DNA from 2 places in the Staphylococcus sp. EG-SA-2 genome. Region 2 is predicted to be linked to the other one. Evidence: a T-box and tRNA genes for the amino acid it is inferred to sense, from the RefSeq annotation. Region 2 holds a T-box; the other holds one or more tRNA genes.
What was found. A T-box is a leader RNA that pairs with one kind of tRNA and senses whether it is charged. The one in region 2 lies ahead of serS (serine--tRNA ligase), so its partner is inferred to be a tRNA-Ser.
Positions count from the first base shown of each region.

Region 1: it encodes a tRNA-Ser, which carries the amino acid that the T-box ahead of serS (serine--tRNA ligase) is inferred to sense. The anticodon was not compared.

Region 1 covers NZ_JACYHC010000276.1:711-7,391, forward strand. Annotated here, with positions in the region: partial or broken gene gltB (glutamate synthase large subunit) at 1-2,812, shown strand, start outside; gene IDG60_RS02680 (glutamate synthase subunit beta) at 2,830-4,293, shown strand; tRNA gene IDG60_RS02685 (tRNA-Ser) at 4,562-4,654, shown strand; gene treP (PTS system trehalose-specific EIIBC component) at 5,123-6,550, shown strand; partial or broken gene IDG60_RS22030 (hypothetical protein) at 6,614-6,681, shown strand, end outside.
Region 2 covers NZ_JACYHC010000437.1:235-5,272, forward strand. Annotated here, with positions in the region: gene IDG60_RS05455 (NAD(P)H-hydrate dehydratase) at 1-803, opposite strand, end outside; gene hutH (histidine ammonia-lyase) at 1,129-2,643, shown strand; T-box leader at 2,723-2,932, shown strand; gene serS (serine--tRNA ligase) at 3,022-4,308, shown strand; partial or broken gene IDG60_RS05470 (AzlC family ABC transporter permease) at 4,959-5,038, shown strand, end outside.

The DNA of each region.
Region 1 (6,681 bases), on a different contig from region 2:
AGCAGCGATTGATCAGGAACATTTTAAATTAACTTATTTATCAACGGTATATGAAGGGGATTTGGAAGATGCGTTAGAAGCATTAGGCCGAGAAGCAGTGAATGCTGTAAAGCAAGGCGCTCAAATTCTAGTGTTAGATGACAGTGGATTAGTTGATAGCAATGGCTTTGCAATGCCGATGTTACTCGCAATAAGTCATGTGCATCAATTACTTATTAAAGCAGATTTACGTATGTCTACAAGTTTAGTCGCTAAATCTGGTGAGACACGAGAAGTGCATCATGTTGCTTGTTTACTCGCATATGGCGCGAATGCAATTGTGCCATACCTAGCGCAACGTACAGTTGAACAACTGACATTGACAGAAGGGTTACAAGGCACCGTTGTCGATAATGTTAAGACATATACGGATGTATTGTCAGAAGGTGTCATTAAAGTAATGGCTAAGATGGGAATTTCGACAGTGCAAAGTTATCAAGGTGCACAAATATTTGAAGCGATTGGCTTGTCTCATGATGTGATTGATCGTTATTTTACTGGGACACAGTCTAAGTTATCGGGTATTTCGATTGATCAAATTGATGCTGAAAATAAAGCACGTCAACAAAGTGATGATAATTATCTTGCATCAGGTAGTACATTTCAATGGAGACAACAAGGTCAACATCATGCTTTTAATCCGGAATCTATTTTCTTATTGCAGCACGCATGTAAAGAAAATGACTATGCGCAATTTAAAGCATACTCTGAAGCGGTGAACAAAAATAGAACAGATCACATTAGACATTTACTTGAATTTAAAGCATGTACACCGATTGACATCGACCAAGTTGAACCGGTAAGTGACATTGTCAAACGCTTTAATACAGGGGCGATGAGTTATGGATCGATTTCAGCGGAAGCACATGAAACGTTAGCACAAGCCATGAACCAATTAGGTGGAAAGAGTAATAGTGGTGAAGGTGGCGAAGATGCAAAACGTTATGAAGTACAAGTTGATGGAAGCAACAAAGTAAGTGCGATTAAACAAGTTGCTTCTGGGCGTTTTGGTGTAACTAGTGATTATTTACAACATGCCAAAGAAATTCAAATTAAAGTTGCGCAAGGTGCAAAGCCTGGTGAAGGTGGTCAATTACCTGGTACTAAGGTATATCCGTGGATTGCAAAGACAAGAGGGTCAACGCCAGGTATCGGTCTGATTTCACCACCGCCACATCATGATATTTATTCAATAGAAGATTTAGCGCAACTGATACATGATTTGAAAAATGCGAATAAAGATGCAGATATCGCGGTAAAATTAGTTTCGAAAACAGGTGTTGGTACCATTGCATCTGGGGTGGCAAAAGCATTTGCAGATAAAATTGTCATCAGTGGTTACGATGGTGGTACAGGGGCTTCACCTAAAACGAGTATTCAGCATGCCGGTGTTCCTTGGGAGATTGGTTTAGCAGAAACACATCAAACATTAAAACTAAATGACTTAAGAAGTCGTGTTAAGTTAGAAACAGACGGTAAGTTATTAACTGGTAAAGATGTAGCGTACGCATGTGCGCTTGGAGCGGAAGAATTTGGATTTGCAACTGCACCATTAGTGGTGTTGGGCTGTATTATGATGCGTGTATGCCATAAAGATACATGTCCAGTAGGAGTTGCAACTCAAAACAAAGATTTACGTGCTTTATATAGAGGTAAAGCACATCATGTTGTTAATTTTATGCATTTTATTGCACAAGAATTAAGAGAAATTTTAGCATCTTTAGGTTTGAAACGTGTAGAAGACTTAGTTGGAAGAACTGATTTATTACAACGATCATCAACATTAAAAGCGAATAGCAAAGCGGCTAGTATTGATGTTGAAAAACTGTTATGTCCTTTCGATGGGCCAAACACAAAAGAAATTCAACAAAATCATAATCTTGAGCATGGATTTGATTTAACAAATTTATATGAAGTAACGAAGCCATATATTGCTGAAGGACGTCGCTATACAGGTAGCTTTACAGTAAATAATGAACAACGTGATGTAGGAGTTATTACAGGTAGTGAGATTTCGAAACAATATGGAGAAGCAGGACTTCCTGAAAATACAATTAATGTTTATACGAATGGTCATGCTGGTCAAAGTCTTGCAGCATATGCACCGAAAGGCTTAATGATTCATCATACTGGAGATGCGAATGACTATGTTGGTAAAGGATTATCTGGTGGTACGGTCATTGTCAAAGCACCTTTTGAAGAACGACAAAATGAAATTATTGCTGGTAACGTCTCATTCTATGGTGCGACAGGTGGTAAGGCATTTATTAACGGTAGTGCAGGAGAAAGATTCTGTATTAGAAATAGTGGTGTAGATGTTGTCGTTGAAGGTATCGGTGACCATGGATTAGAGTACATGACTGGTGGACATGTCATTAATTTAGGTGATGTAGGTAAGAACTTCGGTCAAGGTATGAGTGGTGGTATTGCTTACGTTATCCCGTCTGATGTAGAAGCTTTTGTTGAAAATAATCAACTAGATACGCTTTCGTTTACAAAGATTAAACACCAAGAAGAAAAAGCATTCATTAAGCAAATGCTGGAAGAACATGTGTCACACACGAATAGTACGAGAGCGATTCATGTGTTAAAACATTTTGATCGCATTGAAGATGTCGTCGTTAAAGTTATTCCTAAAGATTATCAATTAATGATGCAAAAAATTCATTTGCACAAATCATTACATGACAATGAAGATGAAGCGATGTTAGCTGCATTTTACGATGACAGTAAAACAATCGACGCTAAACATAAACCAGCCGTTGTGTATTAAGGAAAGGGGGAGATACGATGGGTGAATTTAAAGGATTTATGAAGTATGACAAACAGTACTTAGGTGAATTATCACTGGTAGACCGTTTGAAGCATCATAAAGCATATCAACAACGATTTACTAAAGAAGATGCCTCTATCCAAGGTGCGCGATGTATGGATTGTGGAACGCCGTTTTGTCAAACCGGACAACAGTATGGTAGGGAAACAATAGGTTGTCCAATTGGAAACTACATTCCTGAATGGAACGACTTAGTGTATCATCAAGATTTTAAAACTGCTTATGAACGCTTAAGCGAAACAAATAACTTTCCTGACTTTACAGGGCGTGTATGTCCTGCACCATGCGAAAGTGCTTGTGTGATGAAGATTAATAGAGAATCGATTGCGATTAAAGGTATTGAACGCACAATTATTGATGAAGCTTTTGAAAATGGTTGGGTAGCGCCGAAAGTTCCGAGTCGCCGTAGAGATGAAAAAGTGGCAATCGTTGGAAGCGGTCCAGCAGGATTAACTGCTGCTGAAGAACTTAATCTACTAGGATATCAAGTGACTATTTATGAACGTGCTAGAGAATCAGGCGGTTTATTAATGTATGGTATTCCAAATATGAAGCTTGATAAAGATGTGGTTCGACGTCGTATTAAGTTAATGGAAGAAGCGGGCATTACTTTCATTAATGGTGTTGAAGTAGGCGTTGATATTGATAAAGCAACGTTAGAATCTGAGTATGATGCCATTATATTATGTACTGGTGCACAAAAAGGTAGAGATTTACCTTTAGAAGGACGCATGGGTGATGGTATACATTTCGCTATGGATTATTTAACTGAACAAACGCAGCTGTTAAATGGAGAAATTGATGATATTACAATAACTGCAAAAGATAAGAATGTCATTATCATTGGTGCTGGTGATACAGGGGCAGACTGTGTAGCGACAGCATTAAGAGAAAATTGTAAATCGATTGTTCAATTTAATAAATATACGAAATTGCCAGAAGCAATTACATTTACAGAAAATGCATCATGGCCTTTAGCAATGCCGGTGTTTAAAATGGACTATGCGCACCAAGAGTACGAAGCTAAGTTTGGTAAGGAACCACGTGCATATGGTGTTCAAACAATGCGTTACGATGTTGACGATAAAGGACACATACGTGGTTTGTATACTCAAATTTTAGAGCAAGGCGAAAATGGTATGGTCATGAAAGAAGGACCTGAAAGATTTTGGCCTGCTGACCTTGTATTATTATCAATCGGCTTCGAAGGTACAGAACCAACAGTACCGAATGCTTTTAACATTAAAACGGATAGAAATCGAATCGTGGCGGATGATACAAACTATCAAACTAATAATGAAAAGGTATTTGCTGCTGGAGATGCTAGACGTGGTCAAAGTTTAGTTGTATGGGCAATTAAAGAAGGTAGAGGCGTAGCGAAAGCAGTAGATCAGTATTTAGCGAGTAAAGTTTGTGTATAATCTTTGTATGGAAATGGTGGTTACGTTGACGTTGTGTCATGCTGAATCGAGTTTGAAATAATCTAGTATCTATCAACGTCACATGCCATCTTTGTAACCTAAAAACAAAGGTTTGTAAGACAACAAATCGATTAATTATAAGTAGTGATTTTTTACATTCGTTTATAGGTCAACTGTAGTGGAAGACAATGATTTGTGGTAATCATGTAATGCTTAAAAACAATATTGACTTTTACAGAACGTTCATATATGATAAATATTGTGTTTAGGAGGAATACCCAAGTCCGGCTGAAGGGATCGGTCTTGAAAACCGACAGGGGCTTAACGGCTCGCGGGGGTTCGAATCCCTCTTCCTCCGCCATCAATATTTATATTAAATACTATATATAATGAAGGTAAGTGCTCAAATTTTGAGTATTTGCCTTTTTTATTTGTCTTTGAATGGCTCGTTTTTTTAGCTATAGAAATGATAGGGCATTGAGATTGGAAGGGCATTTGGCTTGTGCAATATACATAGCTAAATGTCTTTTTTGTTTTGTGAAATATGATGGATGGCTTGTGTGGGCAAGTTTGCTATTTATAGATATGCATTTTTCAATTTAGGAGTTGGCCATGCATCTACACTTTATAATGGTGAGAGCGTGGTGAGGTATTGTTAATCACGCAATTGTAGCGAGGAGTTATTGCTACATATGTCGTTATGGCCTATTGATTTTCTAAAATAGCTGTATCAGATCATGTGACAAAATAAAAATAATTTGTTGAAAGCCTTTACATAACTTGTCTAGACAAGTTATACTCGTTTTAAGACATTAAGGGAGTGAAATATATGGCTGTAAAAAGAGAAGATGTAAAAGCCATCGTAAGCGCTATTGGGGGAAAAGAAAATCTTGAAGCTGCAACGCATTGTGTAACACGATTACGTTTAGTGCTTAAAGATGAAAGCAAAGTTGATAAAGACGCATTAAGTAATAACGCGTTGGTCAAGGGGCAGTTCAAAGCAGACCATCAATATCAAATTGTCATTGGTCCAGGAACAGTCGATGAAGTGTATAAGCAGTTTATTGATGAAACAGGTGCTCAAGAAGCTTCGAAAGATGAAGCGAAACAAGCAGCTGCGAAAAAAGGGAATCCAGTACAACGTTTGATCAAATTGTTAGGGGATATTTTTATACCAATATTACCTGCGATTGTGACAGCTGGTTTGTTAATGGGGATCAATAATTTACTTACAATGAAAGGTTTATTTGGTCCAAAAGCACTTATTGAGATGTATCCGCAAATTGCTGATATTTCAAACATCATTAATGTGATTGCGAGTACGGCATTTATTTTCTTACCAGCATTAATTGGTTGGAGTAGTATGCGTGTATTTGGTGGTAGTCCGATTCTAGGCATAGTCTTAGGTTTGATTTTAATGCATCCGCAATTAGTATCTCAGTATGATTTGGCAAAAGGGAATATTCCGACGTGGAACTTATTTGGCTTAGAGATTAAGCAGTTGAATTACCAAGGTCAAGTGTTGCCTGTTTTAATTGCAGCTTATGTTCTAGCTAAAATTGAAAAAGGATTAAATAAAGTCGTTCACGATTCGATAAAAATGTTGGTCGTTGGACCCGTAGCGCTTTTAGTTACTGGATTTTTAGCATTTATTATCATTGGACCAGTTGCATTATTGATTGGTACAGGTATTACATCTGGTGTTACATTTATATTCCAACATGCAGGATGGCTTGGCGGAGCAATATATGGATTGTTATATGCACCACTTGTAATTACAGGACTACACCATATGTTTTTAGCAGTAGATTTCCAATTGATGGGTAGCAGCTTAGGTGGTACGTATTTATGGCCAATTGTTGCGATTTCCAATATTTGTCAGGGCTCTGCAGCATTTGGAGCATGGTTTGTCTATAAACGTCGTAAAATGGTTAAAGAAGAAGGCTTGGCATTAACATCTTGTATTTCTGGTATGTTAGGTGTTACTGAACCAGCTATGTTTGGTGTGAACTTACCTTTGAAATATCCATTTATCGCTGCGATATCAACGTCTTGTGTATTGGGGGCAATCGTTGGTATGAATAACGTACTTGGAAAAGTTGGTGTTGGTGGCGTGCCAGCATTCATTTCAATTCAAAAAGAATTTTGGCCAGTATATCTTATTGTGACAGCTATTGCTATTGTTGTACCATGTATACTAACAATTGTGATGTCTCATTTTAGTAAACAAAAAGCGAAAGAAATTGTTGAAGATTAATAAAATAAAAAAGGGGCGTTCGTTATTTGGACGTCCTTTATTACGTTATAAGGTGGTAATTGTGTGTCGAAAGAAATAGATTGGAGAAAATCCGTTGTATATCAAATTTATCCTAAGTCGTTTAATGATAC
Region 2 (5,038 bases):
AATTGTTTCATTGCGTAAGGTATTTCATTGATAAGTCTTGATGGTGGTACCACATACATATCTTTTGCAAGGTTTTCGCCAATAAAACTATGTGTATATGTGGCACTCATAACCGCTTCTTTTAAGTTATCAAATTGACCGACAAAACTTGTAATCATACCAGCAAGTGTATCGCCCATACCACCAGTCGCCATTGCTGGGCTACCGATTGTTAATTTAAAGTCTTCATCTTTAAAGAAAATTTCAGTACCATGTTTTTTAAGTACAACAGTTGCACCTAAACGATCAACTGCTTCACGATTACGCTCATATGTCTGTTCCTCAATAGGAATACCACTTAATCGTTCCCATTCTTTGAGGTGTGGAGTAAAGATCACACGACATGTAGGTAATTGCGGTTTCAGTTTACTAAAGATTGTAATCGCATCGCCGTCTACGATTAAATTTTGATGCGGTTGTATATTTTGTAGTAGGAATGTAATGGCATTATTTCCTTTGAAATCAACGCCAAGACCTGGACCAATTAGTATACTGTCAGTCATTTCAATCATTTTCGTCAACATTTTCGTATCATTAATATCAATAACCATCGCTTCTGGGCAACGAGAATGTAATGCTGAATGATTTGTTGGATGTGTAGCTACAGTGATTAAACCACTACCGCTAAATACACATGCACGAGCCGCTAACATAATGGCACCACCTAAGTTAGCAGATCCACCAATTAATAAAATTTTGCCATAATCACCTTTATGTGAATCTTCTTTACGCTTAGGAATGTTAATAGAATTTAACGTTTCCATAGTGATATAACCTCCCATGTAAAAGCCTTTTCCAAATTTATTCAATTTTAAAAATATATAGTAACTTTTAACAAAATGTATTATAAATTTCTGAATTCATTATTATTTGTCGTTAAATACAATAGAAAATACTATACCTGTATATGCAATTCGTCAATAGATAAATTATTAAATATGCTTACAACAATCTTAATATCCTTTAACGCACTACAATAGTGCTCTGATAATAGGTTATAAATGTACGTAAAACCATTGTTTCAATAAAAATGAAAACGTATACTTCAAGAAGGATGGGTTACTTAATATAAACAAGGGGGTAACATATATGACTTTATATTTAGATGGTGAAACACTAACAATTGAGGATATTAAATCATTTTTACAACAACAATCAAAGATTGAAATTATTGATGATGCGTTAGAACGTGTCAAAAAAAGTAGAGCGGTAGTTGAACGTATTATTGAAAATGAGGAAACGGTTTACGGTATCACTACAGGTTTTGGGTTATTTAGTGATGTACGTATAGACCCGACGCAATATAATGAATTACAAGTGAATCTGATACGCTCACATGCCTGTGGACTAGGTGAGCCATTTTCAAAAGAAGTAGCATTAGTCATGATGATTTTACGATTGAATACATTATTAAAAGGTCATTCAGGTGCCACTTTAGAATTAGTGAGACAATTACAATTTTTTATAAATGAACGTATTATACCGATAATCCCACAGCAAGGCTCTCTCGGTGCATCAGGAGATTTAGCGCCATTATCACATTTAGCATTAGCATTAATTGGTGAAGGGAAAGTATTGTACAGAGGGGAAGAAAAGGATAGTGACGATGTATTAAGAGAATTAAATAGACAACCTTTGAACCTTCAGGCTAAAGAGGGTTTAGCATTGATTAATGGTACGCAAGCTATGACAGCTCAAGGTGTCATTAGTTATATAGAAGCAGAAGATTTAGGTTACCAATCTGAATGGATTGCTGCATTAACGCATCAGTCTCTTAATGGCATTATAGATGCATATCGACATGATGTGCACTCTGTTCGTAATTTTCAAGAACAGATTAATGTGGCAGCGCGTATGCGTGATTGGTTAGAAGGATCAACATTAACGACGCGACAAGCAGAAATACGTGTACAAGATGCATATACGTTGCGTTGTATACCACAAATCCATGGCGCGAGTTTTCAAGTATTCAATTATGTTAAACAGCAATTAGAATTTGAAATGAATGCGGCTAATGATAATCCACTTATATTTGAGGAAGCAAATGAAACGTTTGTTATTTCAGGTGGTAACTTCCATGGACAACCTATTGCTTTTGCATTAGATCATCTTAAATTAGGTGTAAGTGAATTAGCAAACGTATCGGAACGTCGTCTAGAGCGACTAGTAAATCCTCAATTAAATGGTGATTTACCAGCATTTCTTAGTCCAGAGCCAGGATTGCAAAGTGGCGCGATGATTATGCAATATGCTGCTGCAAGTCTCGTTTCTGAAAATAAAACTTTAGCGCATCCAGCGAGTGTTGATTCTATCACTTCATCTGCGAACCAAGAAGATCACGTATCTATGGGAACTACAGCTGCTAGACATGGTTATCAAATTATTGAAAATGCAAGACGTGTGTTGGCAATCGAATGTGTTATTGCATTACAAGCAGCAGAGTTGAAAGGTGTCGAAGGATTATCACCAAAAACACGTCGTAAATATGAGGAGTTTCGAAGTATCGTGCCATCCATTACACATGACCGTCAATTTCATAAAGATATTGAAGCGGTTGCACAGTATTTAAAGCAATCAATTTATCAAACGACTGCATGTCACTAAATCGACATGAGTGATGTTTGAAATCGTTACTTGAAAAAGCAAATATAGTTTGCTATATTAAAATTAACTTAATAAGACATTGTTCGTAGGACAAGTAATATATAGTGTTCGATATCAGAGAGCTTGTGGTTAGTGTGAACAAGAATCAACATATATATGAATCTACCTACTTAATTTAAAAGAACAATCGGTGATAACCGTTATTTTAGTGAAGTGCAATTTAGGTTTAGTGTATCTTTATAACTTAAATTGTTAAATAGGGTGGCAACGCGTAGACCACGTCCCTTGTAGGGATGTGGTCTTTTTTTATTTTCTAAAAAATAAAGACGTACGTCATTCCATAATAAATGATAATTATTTGGGAAAGGATGAAGGTTAATGTTAGACATTAGATTATTCAGAAATGAGCCTGACACAGTTAAGAGCAAAATTGAATTACGTGGAGATGATCCAAAAGTTGTAGATGAAATTTTAGAATTGGATGAGCAACGACGTAAATTAATTAGTGCAACAGAAGAAATGAAAGCACGTCGTAATAAAGTAAGCGAAGAAATCGCATTAAAAAAACGTAATAAAGAAAATGCTGATGATGTGATTGCTGAAATGCGCACATTAGGTGACGATATTAAAGAAAAAGATAGTCAATTAAATGAAATTGATAATAAAATGACAGGTATCCTTTGTCGTATTCCAAATTTAATAAGTGATGATGTACCTCAAGGTGAATCTGATGAAGATAACGTTGAAGTTAAAAAGTGGGGTACACCACGTGAGTTTTCATTTGAACCAAAAGCACATTGGGATATTGTAGAAGAATTGAAAATGGCTGATTTTGATCGTGCAGCAAAAGTTTCAGGTGCGCGTTTTGTATATTTAACAAATGAAGGTGCGCAATTAGAGCGTGCTTTAATGAACTATATGATTACAAAACATACAACACAACATGGTTATACAGAAATGATGGTACCACAGCTTGTGAACGCAGATACAATGTATGGTACAGGTCAATTACCTAAATTTGAAGAAGATTTATTTAAAGTAGAAAAAGAAGGATTATATACAATTCCAACTGCTGAAGTACCATTAACGAATTTCTACCGTAATGAAATTATTCAACCAGGTGTACTTCCTGAAAAATTCACTGGTCAATCTGCATGTTTCCGTAGTGAAGCAGGATCAGCAGGTAGAGATACAAGAGGATTAATTCGTTTACATCAATTCGATAAAGTGGAAATGGTACGTTTTGAACAACCTGAAGATTCATGGAATGCTTTAGAAGAAATGACAACAAATGCAGAAGCAATTCTAGAAGAGTTAGGTTTACCATACCGTCGTGTTATTTTATGTACAGGTGATATTGGATTTAGTGCAAGCAAAACATATGATATAGAAGTTTGGTTACCAAGCTACAATGATTATAAAGAAATTAGTTCATGCTCAAACTGTACGGATTTCCAAGCGCGTCGTGCTAACATCCGCTTCAAGCGTGACAAAGCAGCTAAACCAGAATTAGCACATACATTAAATGGTAGTGGTTTAGCAGTTGGACGTACATTTGCTGCTATTGTTGAAAATTACCAAAATGAAGATGGAACAGTAACAATTCCAGAAGCATTAGTACCATTTATGGGTGGTAAAACACAAATTTCAAAACCAGTTAAATAAAGGCTTTAGCTACAAGCTTTAAAAAGTATATATTCTACGTATACTTAAAGCAAGGGCAAGATACTTTAAATAATATTTTAAAAAGTGGTGACGAAGCTGTCGCCACTTTTTTTGTGCTGTAAAAGTATAATAGTGAGCCAATGCACATAACAACAATAAATTAAGTTTGTGGTTTAATGGGGTGAACGCATTTCATTATAGCAACAATACGGGATAATTATGATGAACTAAAACAATCTAAAACGTAACAATTTTGAGCATCACTATTATAGGAAATTAAGTGATAAAAAACTGATTTCGTTGATGTAGTATGAGTAATATCGATGGAGTAGGGTAGGGGGAGAGGATGATGATTATAAGGGAGTGTTACATGAATCAATATCCCAGACTCATCATTAGATATAAAAAATTATAAAATTAGTACTTAAAAACAACTACAAATCCGTAGAAAATATGGAGGTAGTCTTAAATAAAAATTGAAAATTATCAAAAATAAAAAGTTGATATGAAGATGATTGAAGACGCCAGTATGTCTAACCTCATACAAACTGGTGTCTAATGTTATTGCTTAGGGTATAGAACTGTATTAGACTAGGTATATTATTTTTTCGTAATTATATAAATATAAAGTGGCAAAGGAGGTAATTGAGATGGCAACACATTTAAGTTTTAGACAAGGCGTACAAGAGTGTATCCCAACATTATTGGGTTATGCCGGTGTTGGTATTTC